2 regions of the Stenotrophomonas tuberculopleuritidis genome follow, and region 2 is predicted to be linked to the other one. Evidence: predicted binding sites of a transcription regulator. Region 2 holds the regulator's gene; the other holds the start of a gene.
The links. The regulator FliA, encoded in region 2, starts transcription of late flagellar genes. The targets are predictions, from matches to a motif close to TAAAGTTTNNCNNNCNNNGGCCGATAA.

Region 1 (15,124 bases), 2.1 Mb from region 2:
AGGCGGGGTGGGTCCGGTTGCGGGAGTGTCCGCGGCATGGATGCCGCGGCCAAGCCCCCATGGATGGGTTTACGGCGTCTCCCGCAACCGGACCCACCCCGCCATCCCACGGAATGCCCGCTGTTGCCGTTGCTGTTGCTTCGGCCGTTGCTTCGGCGGGTGCAGGGCGCAGCCCTGCAAAGAACCCTACCCCCGCGGTCGGTTGCGCGAAGGCACCAGCGCGAACGTATCCACCGCCAGCGTCTCGGCATGGTTCAACCAGGCGCGGATCTCCAGATCGTCCACGGCATGGTCCAGGCCGAAGGACACGTTGATCCTGCCATCCGCATCCGGCTGCACCCACTGCTGGGCCAGCACCACCTTGCGCTGCGAAGACACCGCTTCGATCCAGAAGCCGCGATCCGGCCGCGTGCTCGCCACCAGCTGCAGCATGTACTGCCCGGCGCGGGTGCGGCGCCCCTTCTGGGTGATCATGTGCGCCTGGCGCACGCTCGGACGGGGGCCCTGCAGCGCTTCCAGCGGCGCATCCACCGCGATGCCGCCGCGCAGATCGTCATCGCGGTACAGCTTGATGCCGTTGTCACGGTTGACCAGCAGCGCACACCAGTCGCCGTCGGCCGACCCATCCTCGAACGCGGTGCAGCGATCGATGTAGGCCAGGGTGTTGTCCGGATCGGCGTCGTCGAACTGGCGCGAGGTGTTTTCCAGGTACACCGACTTCAGGTCCCAGTCCTTGTCGTATTCCAGCAGCACCGGCGGCTGCACGTGCTGCAGGCCCACCACCACCTGGTCATCGCCATCGATCTTCAGCTGCCGGGTCGGCTCGCCCAGCCACAGCGAACGGGCAAAGGCCAGGTACTGCGGGTAGTCGCGGCCACCGTCGCGATGCGCGGCGACGCTGGCACTCGGTGCACGCGTGTCATCCAGCAGCGAGCGGCCAAAGCCGAGGGTGTTCAGCGCGGGGTCGAGCAGGCTGAGCAGGGTGGCACCGGAGTCCAGCGTCGAAGCCTCCTCCGCCGCCAGCTGGCGCGGGGCCACGCCGTCGCCCAGGAACAGCAGCAGGTTCTCGCGTTTCTGGCTGGCCAGTACATGGCTGAGGTCGTTGGGCATGGCCAGATGGTCGGAGGCGATCACGATCAGCGTGTCCTTGCCGTACGGACTGGCCTGGATGCGTTCGACCAGCTGCGAGATCAGCCGGTCGGTGCACTTCAGTGCATTGAGCAGGCCGATGTTGCCGTACCGGCTCTGGTAACGCTCGCCCTTGCACGACACCGGCAGGTGCCCGGCCGGGTGGTGGGTATCCATCGTCAGCGTGGTCAGCATGAACGGTGCGCCGGCGCGCGAGAGCTGTTCGAAACGCTGGTAGGCGGTGTCCAGCAGCACGTCGTCGTGCACGCCCCAGGCCGAGTAGTGGATGCGGCCGATCTTCTTCTGCTGCTTGAACCAGGCCAGGTCATGCACTTCATCGAAGCCGTGGCTGGACAGGAACTGGCCCTTGCCGGCGAACTGGCCGTTGGCGCCGCCCAGGTAGTGATTGGTGTAGCCCTGCTGTTTCAGGTAGTCGCCCAGGCACACCGCCTTGGGCAGGAAGCTGCCCATCCGGTCCATGCTGTTCTCATCGCCCTGCGCGGTGGTCAGCGGGACGCCACACATGGAGGACACCAGCCCGGCAATGGTCCAGCCGCCGCCTTCGGCCGAAGCCAGGCCGCGCACATCCAGCGATCTGCCGGCCAGGCGGTTCAGATGGGGCATCAACCCGGGGAACACGGCCTCATCCAGGTAGGTGCGCTCCAGGCTTTCGCCGTAGATCCAGACGATGTTGCGCGGGCGCTGCAGCGGTTGCGTCGGCACCTGGTACTCCGGCGCGATGCGTGCGAAATCCACCGGCCGCAACTGCTGGTACAGGCGCTGGCCGTCGCGTGCCAATGGACTGATCATGAGCGTGGCGACCCACACGGCGGCGAACCCGGCAAACCACGCGCCGCCGGCAGAGGGATGGTGCCAGCGCTTCACCCGCGTGGCGAACAGCGGCAGCAGCGAGACCGCGGCCAGCACCAGGAAGCCGGCGATATACCCCTTGAAATCAGCAACGCCGGCGCCTTCCATGTCGGCGCCCAGGTGATACAGGGTGGCAGCGTTGAGTCCGTCTCCGGACAACTTGTCGATCAGCCACCAGGCACTGAGTGCCAGCAGCAGCAGCGAGAACAGGCCGGCCTTCCACCACACCCACTTCGCGGACGCGAGGAACAACCAGGACAGCAGCAACAACGACAGCAGCAGAATCCAGAGCATAGGCAGCTTCGGCAGTGACGGGGTGGTGGCGATGGACGTCGTACCGACGCGTGTCCATCCGACCGGCGCTGCCGCAAGCACATCTGTATGACAGGCCGATGACCCGATAGTGCATGCACGAACCTGACTGAAATGTTTGTTGAAATCGTGCGCGCGCGATCACGCGACGAACGTAATTCGAGCGTGAAGACTTCCGCTGGATTGCATTAAAAACCGCCTGAATGCAGCAGTTCCGCGCATCGCACCGCTGCGCTGCCGCGCGGTGCTAGCGGTGGCCGCGCTCTTCGCGTGCACGTGCGCGGCGATCGAACAGCAATGCGCTGGTCACGATGCCCAGGCCCAGCGCCACGCCGATCAGCAGCAGCACCAGGGCGATGGCCGGATAGCCGAATACGTGCCAGCCGGTGTCGATCCTCATCATCATCGCGGCGGCCATGATCAGTGCCGCGCTGATGATGCCGGCGGCCACGCGGTTGGCGATCTTCTGCAGGTTTTCCATCAACCGCGACTCTTCCAGCCCGGTCACTTTCATCTGCAGGCGGTTCTCGGCCAGCAGTGCCATGATGTCCGACAGCTTGCGCGGCCCATCGCGCAGCAGCTGCTGCAGCTCCATCGCCTCGCTGGCCAGGTTGGCGGCCGACAGCGACTTTTTCAGGCGCGCGCGCATCACGTGCTGCAGCTGGCGCTCGACGATGCGCCGCGTATCCAGCTCCGGTGCCAGCAGCCGGCACACGGTTTCCAGGTTCAGCAGGGCCTTGCCGAGCAGGCTCAGTTCCGGCGGCGTGCGCAGTCCGGAGGACGTGGCGATGCGCACCATGTCCAGCACCACCCGGCCTTCGGAAAAGTTGGCGCTGGCCGCATAGCGCGCGATCAGCTGCCCGGTCTCGCGCAGGTAGCGCTCTTCGTCGAAGGCTTCCAGCCGCGTGCTGATGCTGATCAGATCGTCGGCCACTTCCTCGCCACGGCCATCGACCGCCGCGAACAGGATCTTCAGCAGGCGCTCGCGCAGGCGCGGCGGCATGTGCGCGACCATGCCCAGGTCGAAGATCGCCAGGCGGCCGTCGGGCATCACCCGCAGGTTGCCGGGGTGCGGATCGGCATGGATCTCGCCGTGCACGAAAATCTGGTCCAGGTAGCCGCGGATCAAGGCGGCGGCCAGCGGGTCCATCGCCTGTTCGGTGCGGCGTACATCGGGGATCGCGTCCACACGCACACCGCTGGCCAGTTCCATGGTCAGCACCCGATGGCTGCAGTAGTCCCACAGCGGCTGCGGAATCCACAGCCGGCGGAACGGTTTCAGGTGGCGGCCGAAGCGCGCCAGGTTCTCCGCCTCGGCGTGGTAGTCCAGCTCCTGCATCAGGGTCTTGGCGAATTCATTGAGCCAGTCGCGCAGGCGCACGCGGCGACCGACCTGGGTCAGGTGGTCGGCGGCCAGCGCGAAGCTGCGCAGCACCTCCAGGTCCGAGCGCAGCTGAGCGGCCACCTCCGGCTTCTGCACCTTCACCGCGACCTCGCGGCCATCGTGCAGCACCGCACGATGCACCTGGGCGATGGACGCGCAACCCAGTGGATGCGGATCGAATGCGGCGAACAGCTTGTTCACCGGTGCGCCAAGCTCCTGCTCGACGATGGCATGGATGCGCTCGACCGGAATCTCGGCCACCTTCTCCTGCATGCGCTCCAGGGCGGTGGCGAACTCCACCGGCACCATGTCCGGCCGGGTCGACAGCATCTGCCCAAGCTTGACGAAGGTAGGGCCGAGCGCTTCGAGGTCGCTGACGAACTGTTCGGGATTGCTTTCCGGCGGGACATCGCTGTGGCTGCCGGCCGCGTCCAGGTTCATGCCGGAAAACACCCCCGAATGGCGATAGCGCATCAGCAGGCGCAGGATCTGGCTGCGCCGGTTCATGCCTTTCACCAGTTGAGGGTTGCCAGCGGCGGTGGGCGGATTGCTCAAGCGGAACTCCTTGCAGACGATGGCCGGCAGCGCCAGGCCATGCCCGGCGGCCACGCCGATGCCGGTAGCGCTGGCCCATGCGCAACGGAACGGGTAGCAGCCCCAGTGTCCCTGCAGCAGGGTCGTCACGCGGTGAACCCGCCATCTTCCGCAGCCCCCGCCGGATCGGTCAGAATCTGCCCATTCCCTTTCCTGGATTCCCCATGGCCGGTGCCAGCCTGTTTGCCCTGCTCGACGATATCGCCTCGCTGCTCGACGACGTCTCGGTCCTGACCAAGGTCGCCGCGAAGAAGACCGCCGGCGTGCTGGGCGACGACCTGGCGCTGAACGCGCAGCAGGTGACCGGGGTGAATGCCAACCGCGAGCTGCCGGTGGTGTGGGCGGTGGCCAAGGGTTCGCTGGTCAACAAGGTGATCCTGGTACCGGCGGCGCTGGCGATCAGCGCGCTGGAGGCCTGGCTGCACGGCCGCGGCTGGAACGTGCCGCTCATCGTGCCGCTGATGATGATCGGCGGCGCCTTCCTGTGTTTCGAAGGCGTGGAGAAGCTGGCGCACCGCTTCCTGCATTCGGCCGAAGAAGATGCCGAACACCAGGCCGAACGGCGCAAGGCCCTGGCCGACGCGCAGGTGGACATGGTTGCGTGGGAGAAGGACAAGGTGAAGGGCGCGATCCGCACCGATTTCATCCTGTCGGCGGAGATCATCGTGCTCTCGCTGGGCGTCGTGGCCACTGCGACGTTCGTCAACCAGGTCAGCACGCTGGTGGTCATCGCACTGGCAATGACCGTATTCGTCTATGGCCTGGTGGCTGGCATCGTCAAGCTGGACGACCTCGGCCTGTACCTGTCACGCAAGGGCGCGGCGCTGGCGGCAGTGGGGCGTGCCCTGCTGGTGTCGGCGCCATGGCTGATGAAGTTCCTGTCGGTGGCCGGCACCGCGGCCATGTTCCTGGTCGGTGGCGGCATCCTGGTGCACAACGTGCCGGCCCTGCACCACGCGGTGCAGGCGCTGGGCGGCGAGGGCCAGTGGGGCTGGCTGGTCAGCGCGCTGGGCAACATGGTGGTCGGCATCATTGCCGGCGCGATCGTGCTGGCAGCGGTGACCGGGTTCCAGAAGCTGCGCGGCCGGTGACATTGGCCGCCGGGCACGGCCCGGCGCTGCCGAACGCCCGCTGCCGGCGCCGGGCATGCCCGGCCGATCGCATCATCCCGCCTGCACGCGGTTCTTGCCGTGGCGCTTGGCCTCGTACAGCGCATCATCGGCGCGCCGCAGCAGGCTCTGTGCATCATCGCCGGGCTGCCATTGCGCCAGGCCCGCGCTGAAGTGCACCGGCACGCGCCGGTCCTGCACGGTCAGTACGCGGTGCGCCAGCGAACGCTGCAGGCGCTGCACGGTGGCCATGCTGTCGGCGCCCGGGGTTTCCGGCAGTACCAGCACGAACTCGTCACCGCCCAGGCGCGCGATGCCATCGGTGGCGCGCAGCAGCAGCTTGCATACCGCCACCAGGTGCTGCAGCAGTGCATCGCCACCGGCATGGCCATGGTGGTCGTTGGTCTGGTGGAAATCATCCAGATCAATCATCGCCACCCCCAGCGGTGCGTTGTGGCGTGCGGCGCGGGCCAGTTCACGCTGCAGCAGTTCATCCAGGCCACGTCGGTTCAGCGCCTGGGTCAGCGGGTCGATGCGGGCCAGGTCGCCGGCCGCACGCAGTTCCTGTTCCAGCACGGTGATGCGCTGCTCGGCCTGTTCCACCTCCTGCCGCGCCGCCGCCAGGTGGTCGCGGGCCTGTGCCGCCTGCAGCTGCACCTTGCCGGTGTCCTGCATCACTTCCTGCAGCAGATGGTTGAGGTCGGCAATGCTGCGCGATTCACGCAGCCGCAGCGCATAGCTGCCGATGCGGTCATGGTACTCGCCGGTACTGGCGGCCATGCCGTCCATGCGCTCGATGAACTCGCCCATCAGGCCGCGCATGGCCGCCTTGGATTCATCGATGCCCTGCCGCAGCAGGCCCTGCCTGTAGATCACTTCGCGCAGTTCGGCACGGGTGCGCTCGACCGATTCGGCCTCCAGCGGCCCGGCCAGCAGCTGGCGCACCGCCGCGATCTGGCCCTGCAGCCAGCTGCGGTCGTCCAGCAGTTCGCTGACGTTCTCCAGCAGCAGCGCGAACAGCTCCAGCAGCAGCGCCTGCTGCTCCTGCCAGCTCTCGGCACGCACGCCGATCTGGTGGCCGAGTTCGCGCACGCCCTGTTCGATCGGCTCCAGCGCCGCGCCGGGCTGCCACTGGCGCAGGCGCCCGGCCAGCAGCTGCGCCTGCTCGCGCAGATCGGGATCGTGCTGCAGCAGGGCGACCACCGCGCCGCCCAGCAGCAGCCGCAGCTGCTCGGACAGGCGCAGGCTGTCGGGCTGGCCGTCGGGCGAATGCTGCTCGATGGTGCGGATGTACTTGTCGATCAGCTGCCGCATGGCCCGGCCATAGCGCGGCCAGTCGGCGCTGGCCTGCGCCGACTGCAGGCGGTCACCCATGTCGCCCAGTTCGCCGGGCAGGGTCGCCATGCCGTTGGCGAATGCGGCCAGCAGCGGCTCGGGCGCGTCGGCGCCGGCGAACAGCTGCTGCAGCGCCACGCCGCCGCCGCCCTGCAGGACCACGCGGTCACCCAGCCCATCATCGGCCACCGCGCGCACGCGCGCCGGCGGCCCAAGGGCGGTGCCGGGGGCAGGGCGATGGTCAGGCTGGTCCGTCATGAAGCGAATCCCGGGGTGGCAGGGGCTGGTTCCAGCATATCGGCGCGGCCGCGCACGGCTTGAACGGATAGCATGGGGCCACAGAATGCCGCAGTGAGGGTGGGTATGCGTGTGATGTTGCTGGGCGCGACCGGGATGGTCGGGGGGCTGGCGCTGCCGATGCTGCTGGAGGACCCGCGCTGCCGCGCCGTGGTGGCGCCCACGCGGCGGCCGCTGGAGCTGCGCGATGCCAGGCTGCACGCGCCCGTGCTGTCCTTCGACGCGTTGCCCGAAGCGCCGGACTGGGCGCAGGTGGACGCGGTCATCTGCGCGCTGGGCAGCACCATGGCCCAGGCCGGCAGTCGCGAGGCGTTCTACCGGATCGACCACGACTACCCGTTGGCGTTCGCCCGCATGGCGCGTACCCAGGGCGCGAGGGCTTTCGTGCTGAACTCCGCAGCGGGCGCCAACCCGCATTCGGCGGTGTTCTACAGCCGGGTGAAAGGCGAGCTGGAGTGCGACCTGCGCGCGCTGGAATTCGCCTCGCTCACCCTCGTGCGGCCCGGCCTGATCGGCGGGCATCGCCAGCAGGTGCGACGTGGTGAAGCGTTCGCGCTGAAGGTGCTGGGCGCGTTGGACCCGGTGCTGCCACGGGCCTGGCGGATCAATCCGGCCGAGTGCATTGCCGCCGCGCTGGTGGATGCCGCGCTGGCACCTGCGCCGGGCGAGCACGTGGTGCCCTCGCGGAATCTGGTCGGCTGATGTCGCGTGCGCTGCGCCTGACCCAGCTGCTGCAGCTGCTGCGCCGCCATCGGCGGCCGGTGGCGGGACAGGCGCTGGCCGATGCCCTGGGTATCAGCCTGCGCACGCTGTACCGCGATATCGAAACCCTGCGTGAGCAGGGCGCCGATCTGCGCGGCGAGGCCGGCGTCGGCTACCAGCTGGCACCCAGCGATACCTTGCCGCCGATGACCCTGCCACCCGCAGAGATCGATGCCTTGGTGCTGGGCCTGCGCTGGGTTGCGGCACGCACCGAGCCGGCACTGGCCGAGGCCGCACGTGATGCGTTGGCGCGCATCGCGCACGTATTGCCGGCCGCGCGTCGCGAAGCGCTGCGTGACAGTGGCCTGCGCGTGGGCCCTTCGCGCGCTGCGGCCAGGGTTCCCGCCGCGCGGCTGCGCGCCGTGCGTGAGGCCGTGGGTGCGCAGCTGCGCCTGCAGTTCGGCTACCAGGATGCACAGGGCCAGCGTAGTGCGCGCATCGTCTGGCCGTTCGCGCTGGGCTACTTCGATGACGTGCCGATGCTGGCGGCGTGGTGCGAGCGCCGCGAGGACTTCCGTCATTTCCGCCTGGACCGCATCCGCCAGGTGCGTGTGCTGCAGGATCGCTACCTGGTGCCGCGCGCCACCCTGCTGCGGCGCTGGCAGAAGGCGCAGGGCATCGCGCCCGACTGGCTGGATCGCTCGTAGCGCCGAGGCTGCTCGCCGCTACTGACAGAATCTGTCAGCAAGGCCATACCACCATGAACGCTCCCAACAACGGAGCTTCCCCATGTTCACGCCCAGCACCCTGCTGCAGTACGTACATGACGTCGCCGCCAGCGTCACCTTCTACAGCGGCATCCTCGGCAAAGCGCCGGTCGAACAGTCGCCCGGCTTTGCCCTGTTCCTGCTCGGCGATGGCGCTGCACTGGGCCTGTGGCAGCGCGACGACGTGCAGCCACCGGTGTCTGCGCAGGCCGGCGCCGCCGAACTGGCGATGGTGGTCGCCAATCCCGACGCCGTACAGCAGATGCACGATGCGTGGCACGCACTCGGCGTGCAGATCCTGCAGGCGCCGGTGACGTTGGCGTTCGGCCACACCTTCGTCGGTGCCGATCCGGATGGCCACCGGCTGCGTGTCTACAGCCGCGCCGAGGGCATGGTTGCGCGCGGCTGATCGCACGCATCTTTGCAGGGCCGAGCATGGCGCGGCTCCACCGTGGCGAAAAAAAACGCCGGGCAGTGCCCGGCGTTCTTCCAGATCAGGTGCCAACCCACGGTTGGCAGCCACCGATCAGCTGGCCAGTGCCAGGTCGTCCATCATCGCGCGCAGGAAGCGTGCCGCTTCACCGCCGGTGGCCGCGCGGTGGTCGAAGGTGACCGACAGCGGGATCACCTTGTGCGCTTCCACGCCGCCCATCACCGGAGTCATCTGGTGGCGGGCACGGCCGGCACCGACGATGGCCACGCACGGCGGCACCACGACCGGGGTCGCGTAGCGGCCGGCGAACATGCCGAAGTTGGACAGCGAGATGGTGTAGCCGCTCAGTTCCGAGGCGGCGATCGAACGCGATTCCACCTGCTCGCGCAGTCGGTTGACGCCTTCGCGGATGCCGCGTGCGTCGAGCATGTCGGCGTTGCGCAGCGCCGGCACGAACAGGCCGTCGTCGGTGTCCACGGCGATGCCGATGTCCACCTGCGCATGCAGGGTGCGGGTCAGCGCTTCACCGTCGAACCAGGCGTTCATCGCCGGCACCTTCTGTGCGGCGACCACGATCGAACGCACCAGGCGCGCGGTGACATCGTTGCCCGGCAGCCAGGCGTGGATGTCGGCGTCGTCGTTCAGCGTGGTCGGCACGACCTTGCTGTGCGCATCGGCCATCACCCGCGCCATGTTGCGGCGCACGCCCTTCAGCGGTTCCGGCTGGCCCTTGGCGACCACGCCCGGCGGCTGGGTACGCATCGGCTTGCCGGCGGCAGACAGCGGGGTGCGCGCTTCGCCCTGCACCGGAGCCGGCACCTGTGCCGGGGCCGGCGCGGCATGGGCCGCAGCGGCCGGAGCCGGAGCGGCGCCGATCCTGGCACTGCCATCCGCCGCCGCCTGCTTGACGTCGGCCATGGTCACCGCGCCGTCGGCACCGGTGGCGCGCACGCGGCTGAGGTCCACGCCCAGCTTGCGCGCGGTGGCTCGCACCGCCGGCACCGCCTTGACGCCGCCCACAGCCACGGCCTGTTCGGCATGCACGGCGTTGGAGCTCTGCATCGCGCCGACCACGGTACCGGCGTCATCACGCTCGGCAGCGGCCGGCTTGGCCTCTTCGGTGGCCACCGGGGCGGCCGCGCTGGGCAGTGGCGGCGGGGTGGGTGCCGCGGCCGGTGCCGCATGGCCGTGGCTGTGGCCGGTGTCCTGGCCATCGGCGCGCTGCGGCAGGTTCGGGTCCAGTTCGAAGCTGGCCAGCACCGAGCCGGTCGGGATGATGTCACCGGCTGCGCCGGACAGCTTCAGCACCTTGCCGGAGAACGGCGAGGGCACCTCGACGACGGCCTTGGCGGTCTCCATCGACACCAGCGGCGCATCCAGCATGATCACGTCGCCTTCCTTGACGAACCATTCAACGATGGTTGCGTCCGGCAGGCCTTCGCCCAGGTCGGGCAGGTTGAAGTTCTTGGTCTGGCTCATGTGCAGTTCTCTTCCAGCAGTTCCAGTTCGCGGGCCGGCAGCCAGCCCGTCGCGCCATTGGCGCGCTCGGACCACCACCATCCGCCGTGTTCGTGATGAAGCTTGACCATCTCGCCGTTTTCCACATCCAGCTCGCGGGCGTCGTAGTCGCACAGGGCTTCTGCGCGACCTTCGTCCAGCGGCTGCAACCACGCTACCGGTGCCCAGCCGGCACGCCCATCGCTGGTGCGTACCCAGGCAAACGCCGGCCATTCCTCGTCACGTACACCGACTTCGACGATCTGGCCGGTGCGGAACCGGAGCGGGTTGGAATACTGGCTGCGGTAAGCCCCGAGAAGGCGGGCCCGCATGTCAGCCCGCCGCCACCGCGCGCTTGGCCGCCGCCACGATCCGCTCCACGCTCGGCAGATACTTCATCTCCAGGCGGAACAGCGGAATGTGGGTGTCGTAGCCGGTCACGCGCTCGACCGGGGCCAGCAGGTCGTAGATCGATTCCTCGGCCAGGCGCGCAGCGATCTCGGCGCCGAAGCCCGCCGTCTTCGGCGCCTCCTGCACGATCACGCAGCGGCCGGTCTTGGCCACCGATTCGGCGATGGTGGCGAAGTCCAGCGGACGCAGCGTGGCCACGTCGATGACTTCGGCGCTGATGCCTTCACCGGCCAGCTTGTCGGCCGCTTCCAGCGCTTCCTTCACCTGTGCGCCCCAGGTCACCAGGGTCACGTCGGTGCCGTCGCGCAGCACGAAGCAGACATCCAGCGGCAGCGCTTCGCCGTCGTTGACCACCACTTCCTTGTACTGCCGGTAGATGCGCTTGGGCTCCATGTAGATCACCGGATCCGGCTCGCGGATCGCGGCCAGCAGCAGGCCGTAGGCGCGCTGCGGCGACGACGGCAGCACCACGCGCAGGCCCGGTACGTTGGTGAAGATGGCTTCGTTGGCTTCGCTGTGGTGTTCCGGCGCACGGATGCCGCCGCCCCACGGCACGCGCAGCACCATCGGGCAGTGCAGGCGGCCACGGGTGCGGTAACGCAGGCGTGCGGCATGGCAGACGATATGGTCGACCATCGGGTACATGAAGCCATCGAACTGGGCTTCGGCCACCGGCTTCATGCCCTGCGCGGCCAGGCCGATGGTGAGGCCGGCGATGGTGGTTTCATCCAGCGGGGTGTCGAGGATGCGCTCGGCGCCGAAGCGCTGCTGCAGGCCGGCGGTGGCGCGGAACACGCCGCCGTTGACGCCCACGTCCTCGCCCAGCACCAGCACCGACGGGTCGTGCTCCAGCTCCCAGGCCAATGCCTGGGTGATGGCTTCGATGAGGGTGATCGGGGTGGCGGTCATGTTCTGTTCTCCGCGCGCGACGGCAGCGCTGTCGGCGGCGTTGGTGTGCGCGCCGGGCGCGCCGTTCTTGATCTCATCCATGGCGCTGCTCCAGGGCGATCGCCTGGGCACGCTGGGCCAGCAGGTCCTGCGGCGGGTCGGCATAGAGGAAATCGAACATCGCCTCGACCGGCTGCACCGGTGTGTTGAGGTACAGGTTCACTTCCTCGTCCACGCGCTTGCCACATTCGGCGGTCCAGGCGGCTTCCTCTTCCTCGCTCCACACCCCGGCGTTGGTCAGGTACTTGCGCAGGCGCAGCATCGGCTCGCGCAGCCAGGCATCCTTCACTTCGGCGTCGTCGCGGTAGCGGCGCGCGTCATCGGCGGTGGTGTGGTCGGACAGGCGGTAGGTCATCAGTTCCAGCACGGTGCCGCCGTCGCCGGCCAGCGCGCGTTCGCGGGCCTGCAGCATGGCCGCCATCACCGCGATCAGGTCGTTGCCGTCCACCTGCAGGCAGTGCAGGCCGCCGGCCAGGCCCTTCTGTGCCAGCGTCTCGGCACCGGTCTGGGCCGAACGCGGAACCGAGATGGCCCAACCGTTGTTGACGATGCACAGGATCAGCGGCAGCTTGTAGGCGCCGGCCGAATTCAGTGCCGCGTAGAAGTCGGTCTTGGAGCTGCCGCCATCGCCGCACACGGCCACCGCGATCTGCGGCTCCTTGTTGAGCTTGAACTTCAGCGCGGCGCCCGCGGCATGCAGGCACTGGGTGGAAATCGGCACGCAGAACGGGAAGTCCTTGGCCGCATTGCCGCCGTAGTCGTTGCCGCGCTCGTCGCCGCCCCAGTACATCAGCACGTCGTGCGGGCGCACGCCGCGCATGAACATCGCGCCGTATTCGCGGTAGGACGGTGCGAACACGTCGTCCTTCTGCATCGCAGCGCCGATGCCCACGTGCGCGGCTTCATGGCCGAGGCAGGCAGCATAGGTACCCAGCTTGCCGGTGCGCTGCAACGCGATCGACTTGCCGTCGAACACGCGCACGAACAGCATCTGCTTGAACATCGGCAGCAGCGCGCGCGGATCGCGCAGGGCATCGGGCAGGTCATCGCGGACGAGCGTGCCGTCCGTGTCCAGGTACTGCAGGTATTCGATCTTGAACTCAGCGGCAACCGTCATTGCGTACTGCACCTTCGACAGAGAAGTTACAAATGATATGAATCGCCATGTTAAGGAATGCGTACGGGAAAGCCGTCCTGCGGCGCAGCACGGCCAGCCCCCCTTGTACCCCGTTTCCCGTGCCGGGCGCCAATAACTTCAACGTATTCAGCGGTTGCTGCAAAGCATCACAAAGGCCCCGGTCCTGAGCGCCAGTGCAACGGCGCAGACGGTTCCACGCGCAAGCCACGTTCCACAAGGGGTTCCGCACGCCCCGGTACGGTCGCTGCGGCTGCCAGCGGGGCGGCAACGCGCTACCCTTGCCGCCCCCGATCTGGTCCCGCCCATGTCCGTCGACAACAACCAACGCGATCTCGAAGCCGGCATCCACACCGATCTGCAGGGGCGGCTGACCTACGGCGGCTACCTGCGGCTGGACCAGCTGCTCAGCGCGCAGCAGCCGCTGTCCAACCCGCCGCACCACGATGAGATGCTCTTCATCATCCAGCACCAGACCTCGGAGCTGTGGCTGAAGCTGCTGGGCCACGAACTGGGCGCGGCGATCGGTTTCCTGCAGCGCGACGAAGTCTGGCAGTGCCGCAAGGTGCTGGCGCGCAGCAAGCAGGTGCTGCGCCAGTTGACCGAGCAGTGGTCGGTGCTGGAAACGCTGACCCCGTCCGAGTACATGGGCTTCCGCGACGTGCTGGGCCCGTCCTCCGGCTTCCAGTCGCTGCAGTACCGCTACATCGAGTTCCTGCTGGGCAACAAGAACGCGCAGATGCTGCAGGTGTTCGAGCACGACCCGGCCGGCCAGGCGCAGCTGCGCGTGGTGCTGGAGGCGCCCAGCCTGTACGAGGAGTTCCTGAAGTACCTGGCCCGTTTCGGCCACGCCGTGCCGGCGGTGTACGAGGCCCACGACTGGACCCAGCCGCATGTGGCCGACGACGCACTGCAGCCGGTGTTCGAGCGCATCTACCAGGACACTGACCGCTACTGGCGCGAGTACGCGCTGTGCGAAGACCTGGTGGACCTGGAGACCGCCTTCCAGCTGTGGCGCTTCCGCCACATGCGCACGGTGATGCGGGTGATCGGCTTCAAACGCGGCACCGGTGGCTCGTCCGGCGTCGGCTTCCTGGCCAAGGCGCTGGAACTGACCTTCTTCCCCGAACTGTTCCAGGTACGCACCAGCCTGCAGGCCGCCCCCCCGGCAGATCAGGCCTGACTCCCATTCAGCTTGGCCGCCGACGGCCGTCTGGATCGTTTCAGATGCAAGTTCAGCGAGCAGGCCGGCACCTGCCTCAGACGGCGTGTATTTGACGTGAACGCCACAAGTCGGTGATCCTCGCGCGTTGCTTCAACTGCACATCGGACGTGCTCGTCATCCACCGAACCAGGAAACCCGCATGAGCGTAAACGCCACTGCGAACACCCCGGAGCCGGCGCTGCCGGACTTCAAGACCACGCTGGGCCACCCGCGCCCGCTGTGGATGCTGTTCATGACCGAGTTCTGGGAGCGCTTTGCGTTCTACGGCATCCGTTGGGCGCTGGTGCTGTACATCGTTGCCCAGTTCTACAACGGCAGCGCGGCCGGTGAAGGCGACGCCAGCCGCATCTACGGTGCCTATCTGGCCCTGGTCTACGCCGCGGCGATCTTCGGCGGCTACGTGGCCGACCGCGTGCTGGGCTACCAGCGCTCGATCCTGACCGGCGCGATCATCATGGCCGCCGGCCTGTTCATGATCTCGCTGCCGCAGGAGCACATCTTCAAGCTCGGCCTGGCCACGATCATCGTCGGCAACGGCCTGTTCAAGCCCAACATCTCGACCATGGTCGGCAAGCTGTACGGCCTGAAGGATGAGCGCCGCGACTCGGGCTTCACCATCTTCTACATGGGCATCAACATCGGCGCGATGATCGCCCCGGTGCTGACCGAGTACCTGGCCCGCAAGGTCTTCGGGACCCCGGAGATGCCGTCGTACAAGGTCGTGTTCATCGCCTCCGGCGTGGGCATGCTGATCTCGCTGGTGTGGTTCTACATCGGCCGTGCCGGCCTGAAGGGCATCGGTGCACCGCCGGCCGGCGCTGAAGGTTTCGGCCGCATCATCATGGTGCTGGTCGGTGCCGTGGTCGCCATCCCGGTGGCCTACTTCCTGCTGGCCACCGGCGCCACCGCGCTGGCCTGGATCCTGGGGGCGATGTTCACCGCCCTGGCCATCCTGCTGCTGGTCGAAGGCATCCGCG
Region 2 (15,124 bases):
GCGCCGTGCAGCGCGCCCTGGAAGCCTCGCGCCGCGAGGTGGCCCCGCCGCCGCCGCCGAAGCCGCGCACCGCTGCCGATGCCGTGATCGCTGCCGTCACCCGCCGCCGCAGCAGCACCCCCGCCGCCGAGCCGGTCGCCGCGACCACGTCGGCGGTCGCCGCCCTCGCCCGCGCCGCGGTGGGCGCCACCGGCCGCACCCTGGACAGCGCCGACGAGATCGTGCCGACCCGCGGCAGCACCGGCTTTGCCGCCACCCTGGCCCGCGCCGCCGTCAATGAATCGACGCTGCCCGAACAGATCTTCGCGCCGTTCGCCGAGGCCATCGTGGCCCCGCCGGCCGCCGCTGCGACGGTCGCGCCGGCCGCTATCAACCGCGCCCGTTTCCAGATCGATCCGCCGCTGGAAGACACCGCCGCACCGATCGCCGCTGCACCGCCGCCGTTGCCGATGGCCATGGCAGCCGCTGCTGCGCCGGCGCCGGACCTGGAGACGGTGCCGGTCGCTGCCGCCACGGTCGCCGCCGCTGCGGTCGAGGCCGCGCCGGCGCCGCTGCCGGCCCTGGCCGTGGCCCCCGCATTGACCCTGGTCGCGCCGGATGACGCCGAGATCCGCCACCTGCGCCAGGAAGTGGCCGGCATGCGCCAGGTGATCGAGCGCGAGATGAACCGCTTCACCGACGAGCGCCTGCGTGGCTGCCCGGTGCGCGCCACCGCGCTGGACCTGATGGACGAGTACGGCTTCGACGCCGGCATCGCCCGCGACGTGGCCATGCAGATTCCGCCGGAGACCGAGGCCCACCGTGGCCGCGGCCTGATGCTGGGGCTGATCTCGCGCAAGCTGCCGATCGCGCCGGTCGATCCGATGGAAGAAGGCGGCGTCATCGCCCTGGTCGGCCCCACCGGTGCCGGCAAGACCACCACCATCGCCAAGCTGGCCTCGCGCTTCGCCGAAGCCCATGCCGCCCGCGATGTCGCGCTGGTCACCACCGATACCCTGCGCATCGGCGCCCGCGAACAGCTGTACGGTTACGGCCGCCAGCTCGGCATCGCGGTGCACGAGGCCAACAGCGGCACCGACCTGGACCAGCTGCTGGAACGCCTGAAGGACTACAAGCTGGTGCTGATCGACACCGCCGGCCTCGGCCCGCGCGACCGCGCGCTGGCTGCCCAGCTGCAGTGGCTGCGCGCGGCCCGCCAGGTCCGCACCCTGCTGGTACTGCCGGCCAACACCAGCTTCGGCGACATGGACGAGGTGGTGCGCCGCTTCGGCGCGGCCAACCTGCAGGGCCTGGTGCTGAGCAAGCTGGACGAGACCGGCCGCTTCGGCAACGCCCTGTCGGTGGCGGTGGACCACAAGCTGCCGATCACCTGGGTGACCGACGGCCAGGACGTCCCGGACGACCTGCACCGCGCCAGTGCAGCCAATCTTGTACTTCGCCTTGAAGATTTGCGCCGCGCGGCCGATATGCCCTGCAACCCGGAGTTGAACCATGCCGTCGCGTGAGTACGCCAAGCTGACCACCACCTTCCCGCTGTCGGCCACCCGCAGCGAGCCGCTGGGCCCTGTGCGCACGATCGCCGTGACCGGCGGCAAGGGCGGCGTGGGCAAGACCAACGTGTCGGCCAACCTGGCCGTGGCGCTGGCCGGCATGGGCAAGCGCACGCTGCTGCTCGACGCCGACCTGGGCCTGGCCAACATCGATGTGATCCTGGGCCTGAACCCCACCAACACCCTGGCCGACCTGGTCGCCGGACGCTGCAGCCTGGACGATGTGATCATCGAGGGCCCCAACGGCGTGCTGGTGGTGCCGGCCGCGTCCGGTCGCCGGCACATGGCCGAACTGGCCCCGGCCGAGCACGTCGGCCTGGTCAACGTGTTCTCCGAACTGGAACGCGAGCTGGACATCATGGTGGTGGACACCGCCGCCGGCATCAATGACGGCGTGCTGACCTTCTGCCAGGCCGCGCAGGACACCGTGGTGGTGGTCTGCGACGAGCCGGCCTCGATCACCGACGCCTACGCGCTGATCAAGGTGCTGTCGCGCGAACGCGGCGTGGACCGCATCCAGGTGGTGGCCAACATGGTGCGCGACCCCAACGAAGGGCGCGTGCTGTATGAGAAGCTGACCCGCGTCTGCGAGAAGTTCCTGGCCGATGTCTCGCTGAACTACCTGGGCTGCGTGCCGCAGGATGACTGGCTGCGCCTGTCGGTGCAGCGCCAGCAGCCGGTGGTGAAGGCCTACCCGTCCAGCCCGGCCGCGCTGGCGATCACCGAGATCGCCCGCCGCACCGCCCGCTGGCAGGCCCCGACCGAACCCCGTGGTGGCGTCGAGTTCTTCCTCGAACGCATTCTCAAGCAGCGTGGGGTGGCCGCATGAAAGGCGCCGCCCAGTACAGGGAAGTCCAGCGCTCGGCGGCGAACGAGGTCATCGCCCAGCATTCGGACCTGGTGCGGCGCATCGCCCACCACCTGGCCGCACGACTGCCGGCCAGTGTCGAGGTGGACGATCTGATCCAGGCCGGCATGATGGGCCTGATCGAAGCCTCGCGCAGTTACGACGCCGACCAGGGCGCCTCGTTCGAGACCTATGCGTCGATCCGCATCCGCGGTTCGATGATCGACGAGATCCGCCGTGGCGACTGGGTGCCGCGTTCGGTGCACCGTCGCGCCCGCGATGCGGCAGCGACCATCCGCCGGCTGGAGCAGAGCACCGGGCGCGCCGCCAGCGCGACCGAGGTGGCCGCAGCCATGGACATGCCGCTGCCGGAGTACCTGCGGCTGATGGAGGATGCCTCGCGCGGCCAGGTACTGAGCCTGGAATCGCGCATCGAAGACCAGGGCGAGCTGGATACCGTCGCCCAGGGCGGCCCGACCCCGCAGCAGGTGCTGGAGCGCGGCGAGTTCGGTCGCGAGCTGGGCAAGGCCATCGGCCACCTGCCCGAGCGCGAGCAGCTGGTGCTGTCGCTCTATTACGAGCAGGAACTGAACCTGAAGGAGATCGGTGCCGTGCTCGGGGTGAGCGAATCGCGGGTCTGCCAGATCCACGGCCAGGCAGTGCTGCGCCTGCGTGGCCGGTTGAAGATTTTCGAGGCCGCCGATGCCGGCCTTGAACAATGAACATGCTCGAGATGGCCGACGCCGGGCTCGAGAGCTGAACAACAAAGGAACTCTGCTTTGAACAAGAACATGCGCATCCTGATCGTCGACGATTTCTCGACCATGCGTCGTATCGTCAAGAACCTGCTGGGCGATCTGGGCTTCACCAACACCGCCGAAGCCGAGGACGGGCATGCCGCGCTGTCGTTGCTGCAGAGCCAGCCGTTCGACTTCGTGGTCACCGACTGGAACATGCCGGTGATGACCGGCATCGAACTGCTCAAGGCGATCCGTGCCGATGCCAAGCTGAAGACCCTGCCGGTGCTGATGGTCACCGCCGAAGCCAAGCGCGAGCAGATCATCGAAGCCGCGCAGAACGGCGTGAACGGCTACATCATCAAGCCGTTCACCGCGCAGACCCTGGAAGAAAAGCTGGGCAAGATCTTCGAACGCCTGGCGGCCAGCGCCTGATGGATACCACGGTCGACAAGAATGCCCTCGCCCAGCGCCTGCAGGAAGCCCTGGACGCGCTGGAATCCGGCGACGAAGCGGCCTGGCGCCAGCGCATCGACGGTCTGGTGGCGGCACGCACCCAGCCGATGATGAGCGGCCTTTCGCGGCTGGCGCGCGAACTGGGCCAGGCCCTGGGCGAGCTGCCGACCGTGCCCGACGAAGCCGGCGAACTGGACGACGCCTGCGCACGGCTGGATCACGTGGTGGCAATGACCGAACAGGCCACCCATCGCACCCTGGACCTGGCCGAGGAATGCCGCAGCCTGACCGAGCAGCTGCGCGCCGATGGCCTGCAGCCGGGCCAGGATGCACAGCTTGAGCGCATCCGCCACAACCTCACCGAGATCGCCCTGACCCAGAGCTACCAGGACCTGACCGGGCAGATCATCCGCCGCGTGGTGGGCATTGTCCGCCGCGTGCACGAAGGTTTCGGCGCGCTCGGGCTGCCGCCGGAACAGCATCGCACCGCCCCGGAACTGGCCGGGCCGGCACTGAAGGGACTGGACCGCCACGCGGTCTCGCAGAACGACGCCGACGACCTGTTGTCGGATCTGGGGCTGTAACCATGGGCGCGGTAGCCGACGACATCACTGCCGATTTCATCATCGAGGCACAGGAAATCCTGGATCGCCTCGGCGAACAGCTGGTGTCGCTGGAACAGGCACCGCAGGACAACGAACAGCTCAACGCGGTCTTCCGCGGATACCACACGCTGAAGGGCGGCGCGGGCTTCCTCGGCATCACCGCGATGGTCGAACTGTGCCACGCCGCCGAAGAGGCGCTGGGCGCCGCGCGCGCCGGCCAGGCCGTGCTGCAGGCCCATCATTTCGATGCGGCCCAGCAATCGCTGGATTACCTGCAGTCGATGCTCGATGCGGTGTCCTCCGGCAGCGAACCGGGCTACGCCCCGCCGGAACTGGTCGCCCAGTTCGACGTGCAGGGCGGCGCCGCGGCGGCGCCAGCGGTGGCGCCGGCAGCGGCCGGCACCGGCGACCTGATCACCGACGACGAATTCGAGGCCCTGCTCGACCAGTTGCATGGCGGCAAGGCGCCGACCACGGTGGCGCCGGCGGCGAAGAAGGCCGACGACATGATCAGCGAGGACGAGTTCGAAGCCCTGCTCGACCAGCTTCACGGCGGCGCCGCCCCGGGCGCCAGCGCGGTTCCTGCGCCGGCGCCGGTCGCAGCGGCGCCGCGACCTGCAGCGCCGGCGGCAGCGGCCGCGCGGCCGGCGGCCAACAAGCCGGTTGCCGAAGCCGAGCACACCGTGCGCGTGGACACCAAGCGCCTGGATGCCATCGTCAACCTGATCGGCGAGCTGGTGCTGTCCCGCAACCGCCTGAAGACCCTGCGCACGCGCCTGCGCGACGAAGAGCTGGATCGTGCGGTGTCCACCCTGGACATCGCCACCGCACGGCTGCAGTCGGCGGTGATGCGGACCCGCATGCAACCGGTCGGCAAGGTGTTCTCGCGGTTCCCGAAGGTGGCCCGCGACGTTGCGCGGTCGCTCAAGAAGGAAGTGGACCTGGAGCTGATCGGTGCCGAGACCGAGCTCGACCGCAATCTGGTCGAAGCGCTGGCCGACCCGCTGGTGCACCTGGTACGCAACGCGATCGACCATGGCGTGGAAATGCCCGACCTGCGCGAGGCGCAGGGCAAGCCGCGGATGGGCCACGTGCGCCTGTCGGCGCAGCAGGAAGGCGACTATGTCAGCATCGAAGTACAGGATGACGGCGCCGGCATCGATCCGGAAAAGCTGCGCGCGAAGGCGCGCGAGAAGGGCCTGATCGATCCGGAAGCGGCCGCCCGCCTGAGCAGCGAGGAATGCCTGCACCTGGTGTTCCTGCCGGGCTTCTCGACCAAGGCGCAGGTCACCGACATCTCCGGCCGTGGCGTCGGCATGGACGTGGTGCAGTCGCGCATCCGCGAGCTGAGCGGCCAGATCCAGATCCAGTCCGAACTGGGCCGCGGCAGCCGCTTCCTGATCCGCGTGCCGCTGACCCTGGCGATCCTGCCCACCCTGCTGGTGCAGGCCGGCGAGGATGTCTACGCGCTGCCGCTGGCGCGCGTGATGGAAGTGCTGCACGCGCCGCGCACCTCGCTGGGCTGGTTCGACGGCCGTGCCGTGCTGGACCGCCGCTCGCACACCCTGCCGCTGGTGGACCTGCGGCAATGGCTGGATGTGACGCCCGCCGCCTCGTCGCTGCTGACCATCGTGGTGCTGCAGGCCGGTGAAGCGCGTTTCGGCCTGGTCGTGGACCAGGTGCGCGGCCGCGAGGAAGTGGTCATCAAGCCGCTGCCGAAGGCGCTGCGCGGCCTGCGCGGCTACGCCGGCGCCACCCTGATCGGCGACGGCCGCATGGCGCTGATCCTCGATGTGGACGGGCTGAGATGAATCCCGCCGGGCATGGCCCGGCGCTGCCTGGCGTTGCCCTTGCCGGCGACCCGAAAACTGTGACCACCGTCTGTACGCGATCTACCGGTGTCTCAAGTCCCATTCATACACGCCGATACCGGACCCATGGATAGACTCAGCCTCATTGGACTTTTCCTCGCCCTGGCCTCGCTGGTCGGTGGCAGCATCCTCAAGGGCGCCGGCCTGGCCTCGCTGTGGTCGCCTGCTGCGTTCGTGATCGTCATCGTCGGCACCATCGCCGCCATCCTGCTGCACACGGCCCCGGCGGTGTTCAAGCATGCCTTCAGGATCGTGCGCTGGGTCGTGCGCCCGCCGCACAGCGACCGCCGCGAGCTGATCCAGCAGATCGTGGAATGGAGCAACATCGCCCGCCGCCAGGGCCTGCTGGGCCTGGAAGCACAGGTGGAGGCGCAGCAGGACCCGTTCCTGCGCAAGGGGCTGCAGCTGCTGGTCGATGGCGTGGAGCCCGAATCGATCCGGCACATGCTGGAAATCGAGCTGAGCAGCCAGGAACACCAGGACCAGGCCGGGGCCAAGGTGTTCGAGGCGATGGGCATCTACGCGCCCACGCTGGGCATCATCGGCGCCGTGCTCGGCCTGATCGCGGTGATGAAGAACCTGGCCGACCCGAGCAAGCTCGGCCACGGCATCGCCGCGGCGTTCACCGCCACCATCTATGGCATCGCCTCGGCCAATCTGCTGTTCCTGCCGATCTCGGCAAAGCTCAAGAGCGTGATCTCGCACAACAGCCGCGACCGCGAGATGGTCATCGAAGGCCTGATCTCGATCGCCCAGGGCGAGAACCCGCGCAACATCGAAACCAACCTCTCCGGTTTCCTGCACTGACATGGCCCGCCGCAAGCACCACGAAGAGCACGCCAATCACGAGGCATGGGCCATCCCCTATGCCGACCTGATGACGTTGCTGCTCGCCTTCTTCGTGGTCATGTACGCGATTTCCTCGGTCAACGAAGGCAAGTACCGGATCATGGCCGACGCCCTCACCGATGCCTTCGGGGGGGCACCGCGCACCATCAACCCGGTGCAGGTGGGCAACAAGCAGGTGCAGGGCGGCGGATGGGACAGCCCGTCGGTGATCAAGTCCGGCACCAAGATTGGCCCCTCGGCACCGGCGCCATCGCACGATCCCACGCTGCTGCCGTCGATGGCCTCGCAGATGCGCATGCCGGTGTCGGTGCACAACCAGGAACAGATCGCGCGTGCCGAGCGCCAGCTCAACAGCATCGCCGACCGCCTGACCGCCGCGCTGGCACCGCTGATCGATCGCGGCATGATCAGCGTGCGCCGCACCGAGCTGTGGATCGAGGTGGAGATCAACAGCGACATCCTGTTCCCGACCGGTTCGGCCGCGCTGGACGTACACGCGCGGCAGACCCTGGCCAGCCTGGCCGGGGTGCTGCGCGACGTGCCCAACAGCGTGCGCGTGGAAGGCCACACCGACAACGTCCCGATCGCCACCGCGACGTTCCCGTCCAACTGGGAACTGTCGGCCGGGCGCGCCGCCAGCGTGGTGCACCTGTTCGCCGACCAGGGCCTGCAGCCGTCACGGCTGGCGATGGTCGGCTACGGCCAGTTCCGCCCGCGCGAAGAGAACGACAGCGCGCAGGGCCGCAACCGCAACCGGCGGGTGATGGTGATCATCCTGGCCGACACCAGCCACGCAGTCGATCCCCTGGGCGAGCGCCTGAACGCCGCCACCGGCGCTGCCGGCTCCGCCCCCGCACAGCCGGCCGCAACGCCGGCTGCCGGTCCCGCTTCCCCCATCGCACCGGTGCAGTTGCCGCCGGTGCCGGCTGGCAGCCGCGTCGGCGCCGCCGTTCCCCCTGCAATGAAGGAGTAATCCGATGCGCATCTGGGCAGTCGCCAACCAGAAGGGCGGAGTCGGCAAGACCACCACCACCCTCGCCCTCGGTCGCGGCTTGGCCGCGCTCGGCCACCGCGTGCTGCTGATCGACCTCGACCCGCACGCCTCGCTGACCCGCGCCTTCGGCGTGCCGATCGAGCCGCCGCCCAGCGGCGTGCTGGAGCTGTTCGGCGCGCCGCCGGCCGATCTCTCCACGCTCAGCCACGCCAGCCGCATCGGCGGGCTGGACTACGTGTGCGCGCAGTCCGCGCTGGCCACGCTGGAACGGCGCAGCGCCAACCAGCCGGGTCTCGGCCTGGCCCTGCAGAACGCCCTGACCCGCCACCAGGACCGGCACGACTACATCCTGCTGGACTGTGCACCGACCCTGGGCCTGTTGATGATCAACGCGCTGGCCGCTGCCGACCGCCTGATCATCCCGACCCAGGCCGAGCCGCTGGCCCTGCATGGCCTGGATGGCATGGTGCGCACCGGTGAAATGGTCGAGCGTTCGCGCCGCCGTCCGCTGCCGATCTCGATCCTGCCCACCCTGTTCGACCGCCGCACCCGTACCGGCAACGAATCGCTGCGCGCGATGCAGGACCGGCACGGCAGCCGCGTCTGGGAAGACGCGATCCCGATCGACACCCGCATCAGCAATGCTGCCGGCCTGACCCTGCCCAGCCTCGGCGAGGACTATCCCGGCCGCGGCCTCGCGGCCTACCGGCGTGCGCTGAACTGGATCCTCGGCGAAGACGCGCGCGTGCTGGAGCAGGCCGCATGAACAGCACCGGCCTGCTCGACGATTACCTCGACGAACTGCTCGGCGACGCGATCGCGTCGGCGCCCCGCAGCGACGCCGCGCCCGCCGCCACCGCGCCCCGCCCGGCGGACGCAGACGCGACCGCCGCAGAACGCGAACCGACCTGGGACGACCTCCCCGCCGAGGTCATCTACGAGACCGGCACCGTCGCCGCCGATGCGGCCTTCGACACCGCCGGTAGCGCCGGGCCATGCCCGGCGGACGCAACCGCAACCGCAACCGCCGCCGCACCCGAACCCACCTGGGACGACCTGCCGGCCGACGTCATCTACGAGACCGGCACCGTCGCCCCCGAACTCGATGCCGCCTTCGACACCGCCGGTAGCGCCGGGCCATGCCCGGCGGACGCAACCGCAACCGCAACCGCCGAACGCGAACCGACCTGGGACGACCTGCCCGCCGACGTCATCTACGAGACCGGCACCGTCTCCGCCGATGCCGCCTTCGACACCGCCGGTGGCGCCGGGCCATGCCCGGCGGACGCAACCCCAACCGCAACCGCGCCCGCACCCGAACCCACCTGGGATGACCTGCCGGACGAGGTGATCTACGAGACCGACGCCGCCGAAAGCCTCGCGCACACCGACAGCCCCGGGCTGCAGGCGGCGTTCGAGGCCGCCGCCGTCGGCGATGTGGTCCCTCCGCCGGCGGCACCGATCGCCCGGGTCGCCGCAGCCGCTCCGGCGCCTGCGGCACGCGCCGCGGTGGCGCCGCCGCCGCGGGTGGCCGTGGATGCACCGGCGGCAAACCGCCCTGGCACCTGGCAGGAACTGCAGGCCCAGGCGCATCAACCGGCCAGCAGCCCGCACCCGCAGAGCCGCCGTGCCAGCGAGCGCACCTCGCGTTGGCTGCGCCTGCGCTGCGGCAGCCAGGCCTATGCACTGGAACTGCTGAAGGTGCAGGAAGTCGTGCTGCCGGTACCGCTGCTGCCGCTGCGCGGTACCGCGCCAGCCATGCTCGGCATCATGAACCTGCGTGGCCAGGTGGTGCCGGTGATGGACCTGGGCTTGCATCTGGGCGCCGCCTCGGCCGCCGACGACGCGCAGACCCGCATCGTGGTGCTGGAAGAGGACGGCGAGACCCTCGGCCTGCGCGTGTCGGCCGTGGAGGATGTCGCCAACCTCACCGACTCGCAGATCGAACCGCCCGATACCGCGCGCATCTGCCAGATCTCCAATGAACTGTTCCGCGGCGTCGCCCGGATCAGCCAGCGCCCCATGATCCTGCTCGATGCCACCCAGCTGCTGGGCTGAGGCCGCCGACCGCTCTTCCACGCCTGGCCACGATGGGCTCCCCCGCCCGGCGACCGATACAGCCCTAAAGAACCCGCCCCCGCTGCCGTTATGAATGTCGGAACCGTTTGTCCGGAGCAACGATGAGCACTGTCGAACTGGGTGAGGATCTCGGCATCGAGAGCAGCACCGAGCTCAAGAACCGCCTTTCGCCCCTGGTGGCGGAAGCAGGCGAGCTGACCCTGGATGCAAGCCAGGTCGGTCGCATCCACACCGCCAGCGTGCAGGTGCTGTGTGCCTTCGTACAGGCCCGCCGCGAGGCAGGCCTGGGCACCGGCTTCCACGGTTGCACTGCAACCTTCCGTGACGCTGCACGCCTGTTGGGCGTCACCCAGGCCCTGGGCCTGGACGTACCCCATGACAACCTGAAATCTGTGGAGAACGCTGCATGAGCGCACGTATCTTGGTGGTGGACGATTCGGCGTCGATGCGCCAGATGGTTTCCTTCGCCCTCACCTCGGCCGGTTTTGCCGTCGAAGAAGCTGAAGACGGCGCGGTCGCGCTCGGTCGTGCCAAGGGCCAGCGCTTCAATGCGGTGGTCACCGACGTCAACATGCCGAACATGGACGGCATCGCGCTGATCCGCGAACTGCGCCAGCTGCCGGACTACAAGTTCACGCCGATGCTGATGCTGACCACCGAGTCGGCAGCGGACAAGAAGTCCGAAGGCAAGGCCGCCGGCGCCACCGGCTGGCTGGTCAAGCCGTTCAATCCCGAACAGCTGGTCGCCACCGTGCAGAAAGTGCTGGGCTGATCGCCTCGCACTGTTCCCCCTCTTCGCTTCCGGATCGCCACTGCCATGAGCATGGACCTGCAACGCTTCCACGCCACTTTCTTCGAGGAGAGCCGCGAAGGCCTCGACGCCATGGAGGCTGGCCTGCTGGCCCTGGAATCGGGGCAGCAGGACGCGGAGATCATCAATTCGGTGTTCCGTGCCGCCCACTCCATCAAGGGCGGCGCCGGCACCTTCGGCTTCGATGCCATCGCCGGCCTGACCCACGTGCTGGAAACGCTGCTGGATGAGCTGCGCGCCGGCAAGCGTGCGCTGGAGAGCGCGGCGGTGGACGCGATGCTGTCCTCGGTGGACGTGCTGCGCGCCCTGCTGCGCGAGGCCGAGCACGGCCAGGCCGCCGACCCCGCCGCCGTCGCAGCAGTGAAGGCACGGCTGGAAGCGGTGCTGTCCGGCCAGGCCGCCAGCAGCGCGCCGGCGGCGGCCGCCATCAAGGTGGACGACACCCCGGAAGCGTGGCAGATCGGCTTCACCCCGGCGCCGTCGCTGTTCATGAGCGGCAACGATCCGCTGCGCATCATCCGTGAACTGGAACACCTGGGTTCGCTGCAGGTGGCCGCACGCATGGAACGCCTGCCGGGCTTCGCCCAGCTCGACCCGCTCGAAGCACACCTGGCATGGGACCTTGGCCTGGTCGGCAAGGTCCCGCGCAGCAAGATCGAAGACACCTTTGCCTGGGTGCTGGACGATTGCGAACTGGACATCCGTCCGGCGGCGCCGCCGAGCCTGGCCACCCAGGCCCCGGTTGCCGCCGCGCCCGCCCCGATCACAGCCGCGCCGGCAGCCGCGCCGGCCCCTGGCAGCGGCGCCAGCGCCGAAGCAGAAACCTCCATCCGCGTCAGCGTCGACAAGGTCGATGCGCTGATCAACCTGGTCGGCGAACTGGTCATCACCCAGGCCATGCTCAAGCAGGTCTCGCACGCGCTGGACCCGGTCCATGCCGAAAGCCTGTTCGCCGGCCTGGACCAGCTGGAACGCAATACCCGCGACCTGCAGGAAGCGGTGATCGGCGTGCGCATGCTGCCGGTGGACGCGGTGTTCCGCCGCTTCCCGCGCCTGGTCCGCGACCTGTCCGGCCGCCTCGGCAAGCAGGTGCGCCTGCGCACCATCGGCGAAGGCACCGAACTGGACAAGGGCCTGATCGAAAAGATCGCCGACCCGCTGGTCCACCTGGTGCGCAACTCGATCGACCATGGCCTGGAAATGCCGGACGTGCGTCGCGACGCCGGCAAGGACGAGACCGGCACGATCACCCTGGCCGCGTCGCACCAGGGCGGTCACATCGTCATTGAAGTCAGCGATGACGGCCGCGGCCTGAACCGCGAGAAGATCCTGGCCAAGGCCCACGAACGCGGCCTGGCGGTGCCGGACAACCCGACCGATTCGCAGGTCTGGGACCTGATCTTCCAGCCCGGCTTCTCCACCGCCGATGCGGTCACCGATCTCTCCGGCCGCGGCGTCGGCATGGACGTGGTCCGCCGCAACATCCAGGCACTGGGGGGCGAGGTGCAGATCGAAAGCAGCCTGGGCAGCGGCACCCGCACGCTGATCCGCCTGCCGCTCACCCTGGCCATTCTCGACGGCATGACCGTGGCGGTGGCCGGAGAAACGCTGATCCTGCCGCTGGCCTATGTGCTGGAGGCCCTGCAGCCGCAGGCCGAAGACATCCGCAGCATGGCCGGCGAAGGCCGCGTGCTGCGCGTACGCGGTGAGTACCTGCCGATCCTGTCGCTCAGCGAATACTACGGTTACGGCCAGCGCGCACCGGGCAGTGAATCGCTGGTGGTGGTGGTTGAAGGCGACGGCCAGAAGATCGCCCTGGAAGTGGACGAACTGGTCGGCCAGCAGCAGGTGGTGGTGAAGAACATCGAGAACAACTACCGCCGCATCGGCGGGGTGTCCGGTGCCACCATTCTCGGCGACGGCCGTGTGGCGCTCATCGTCGACATCGGTGGCCTGGTGCGCTCGCTGAGGATGCCGCAGGCCGCCTGATCCGCGCCGCCGCGCCGACCCACACCGCCGCCCTCCGGGGCGGCGGTTTTCGTTTGCGGTCACGCCGCTGGCGCAGGCGCGGCAACGCGTTGCCCGCGTCCCGGCACCAACTGTGATCTTCATCGCAGGCGTAGTTTCGTCCGCAACCGTCGATGCATCCGAAAGCCCTCGCCCGGCAAGGCTTTCGAGCACTTCGCCCTACGCCACCGAATGTGACATCCGTCCATAAAGTACGACGCAGCGGCGCCGTTATCCCGGTTGACGGCAGTCACCGAAGCCCCACCCGGCACCACCGTTCCCTCCTGCAACGACCTTTTTGCCTGCGCCCTTGCCGCCGGCATTCTGCCCACCTTGGAGCACCCTGCATGAAGTGGTTCCACGATCTGCCCATCGCCCGCAAGCTGGCTGTGGGATTCACCCTGACCACCCTGATGACCGTCGTACTGGGCGCGTTCGCCCTGGTCCGCCTGTCCGAAGCCAACGCACAGCTGAGCGCGATGGCCTCCAACGATATTCCGTCGGTGCAGTACCTCGGCGAAGTGCGTTCGCAGCTGGGTGAGTTCCGTACCTACGAACTGGCCCAGCTGACCATGCTCGACCAGCCGGACAAGGTGGCCGACTACAACAAGCGCATGAACGACACCGCCGCCGTGGTGCGCGAGCAGCTGGCGGCCTATGCCAGGCTGCCGGCCGGGGCCAAGGAACGCACCCTGTACCAGGCCGTGCAGACCGATGTGGACGCCTACTTCGCGGCCAACGACAAGCTGCGCGCGGCCGCCTCCAGCGGCGATGGCGTGCTGGCCCAGCAGATCTCCGACGAGCAGTCGCGTCCGCTGCGGCGCAAGGCCTTCGAGGATCTGAAGACACTCGGCGCGTACAGCAGCTCGCTGATGCAGGGCAAGATCGAGACGGCCAATGCCACCCATCGCAACAGCATGCTGGCGATCATCGCCGCGATCGTGCTGCTGGTGGTGGTGGCGGCAACGCTGGCCGTGGTGATCTCGCGCGCGGTGGTCGGCCCGCTCGGCAAGGCCGTGCACGCCATCCAGGCGGTGGCCCGCGGCGACCTCAGCGTCACCACCCAGGCCACCGGCAAGGATGAAGCCGGCCGCATGCTCGCCGCCACCGGCGAGATGACCGCGATGCTGCGGCGCTTCTCCGAGCAGACCCAGCTGATGGCGCAGATGCATGCCGGCCCGGATATCAGCCACCGCATCCCCGAAGACTTCCCCGGCGTGTACGGGCAGCTGGCCGGCGGCATCAACACGGTCATCTTCGAACACCTTGATTCGATCCGCGATGCCATCGACGTGCTCAACCAGTACGCCACCGGCAACCTGACCCCCGACGCACGCCGCCTGCCGGGCAGCCGCGCCATCCTGCACGAGTCGATGGATGCGGCCAAGGCCAGCCTGCTGGCCATCAATACGCAGATCCAGCAGCTGGCCTCGGCCGCGGCAGCCGGCGATTTCAGCCAGCGTGGCGACGCGCAGCGGTTCGATCACGATTTCCGCGTGATGATCGAACAGCTCAACAGCATGATGCAGGTCGCCGACGGCAACCTCGGCCAGCTCTCGCAACTGCTGCAGGCCATTGCCGCAGGCGACCTGACCGCGCGCATGGATGGCCAGTTCCACGGCGTGTTCGCACGCATGCGTGACGATGCCAACACCACCGTTGCCCAGCTGACCCAGATCGTCAGCCAGATCCAGGCCAGCGCGTCCAGCATCACCCTGGCCGCCGGCGAGATCGCCTCGGGCAACAGCGACCTGTCGCGCCGTACCGAGCAGCAGGCCGCCAACCTGGAAGAAACCGCCGCCTCGATGGAGGAACTGACCTCCACCGTGCGCCAGAACGCCGAGCACGCGCGCCAGGCCAACCAGCTGGCGATCGGCGCGCACGGCGTGGCCTCGCAGGGCGGTGAGGTGGTGGGCCAGGTGGTCACCACCATGTCGGCCATCGAAGCCTCGTCGAAGAAGATCGCCGAGATCATCTCGGTCATCGATGGCATCGCCTTCCAGACCAACATCCTGGCACTGAACGCCGCGGTGGAAGCCGCGCGTGCCGGCGAACAGGGCCGCGGGTTCGCCGTGGTCGCCAGCGAAGTGCGTACCCTCGCCCAGCGTTCGGCCGCCGCCGCCAAGGAGATCAAGGGCCTGATCGATGATTCGGTCGGCAAGGTCGCCGAAGGCTCCAGCCTGGTCCACCAGGCCGGCAGCACCATGGGCGAGATCGTCGCCTCGGTGCAGCGCGTGACCGACATCATGGCCGAGATCTCCGCTGCCTCGCAGGAGCAGTCGGCCGGCATCGAGCAGGTCAACCAGACCGTGGTGCAG

Region 1: a site for FliA is predicted at 7,027-7,053, ahead of Q5Z10_RS19820 (GGDEF domain-containing protein). Genes of this name have one in related genera too.

Annotation. Positions count from the first base shown of each region.
Region 1 covers NZ_CP130831.1:4,328,566-4,343,689, reverse strand. The annotation lists gene Q5Z10_RS19835 (phosphoglycerol transferase I) at 187-2,292, opposite strand; gene Q5Z10_RS19830 (ABC1 kinase family protein) at 2,558-4,249, opposite strand; gene Q5Z10_RS19825 (DUF808 domain-containing protein) at 4,453-5,379, shown strand; gene Q5Z10_RS19820 (GGDEF domain-containing protein) at 5,452-6,990, opposite strand; gene Q5Z10_RS19815 (NAD-dependent epimerase/dehydratase family protein) at 7,096-7,731, shown strand; gene Q5Z10_RS19810 (helix-turn-helix transcriptional regulator) at 7,731-8,438, shown strand; gene Q5Z10_RS19805 (VOC family protein) at 8,521-8,907, shown strand; gene Q5Z10_RS19800 (dihydrolipoamide acetyltransferase family protein) at 9,025-10,410, opposite strand; gene Q5Z10_RS19795 (SH3 domain-containing protein) at 10,407-10,760, opposite strand; gene Q5Z10_RS19790 (alpha-ketoacid dehydrogenase subunit beta) at 10,762-11,829, opposite strand; gene pdhA (pyruvate dehydrogenase (acetyl-transferring) E1 component subunit alpha) at 11,822-12,904, opposite strand; gene Q5Z10_RS19780 (tryptophan 2,3-dioxygenase) at 13,230-14,105, shown strand; gene Q5Z10_RS19775 (peptide MFS transporter) at 14,287-15,124, shown strand, end outside.
Region 2 covers NZ_CP130831.1:2,261,179-2,276,302, reverse strand. The annotation lists gene flhF (flagellar biosynthesis GTPase FlhF) at 1-1,505, shown strand, start outside; gene Q5Z10_RS10730 (MinD/ParA family ATP-binding protein) at 1,492-2,379, shown strand; gene Q5Z10_RS10725 (RNA polymerase sigma factor FliA) at 2,376-3,119, shown strand; gene cheY (chemotaxis response regulator CheY) at 3,177-3,569, shown strand; gene Q5Z10_RS10715 (protein phosphatase CheZ) at 3,569-4,174, shown strand; gene Q5Z10_RS10710 (chemotaxis protein CheA) at 4,177-6,006, shown strand; gene Q5Z10_RS10705 (flagellar motor protein) at 6,133-6,873, shown strand; gene motD (flagellar motor protein MotD) at 6,875-7,888, shown strand; gene Q5Z10_RS10695 (ParA family protein) at 7,893-8,675, shown strand; gene Q5Z10_RS10690 (chemotaxis protein CheW) at 8,672-9,967, shown strand; gene Q5Z10_RS10685 (STAS domain-containing protein) at 10,090-10,398, shown strand; gene Q5Z10_RS10680 (response regulator) at 10,395-10,760, shown strand; gene Q5Z10_RS10675 (chemotaxis protein CheA) at 10,806-12,788, shown strand; gene Q5Z10_RS10670 (methyl-accepting chemotaxis protein) at 13,154-15,124, shown strand, end outside.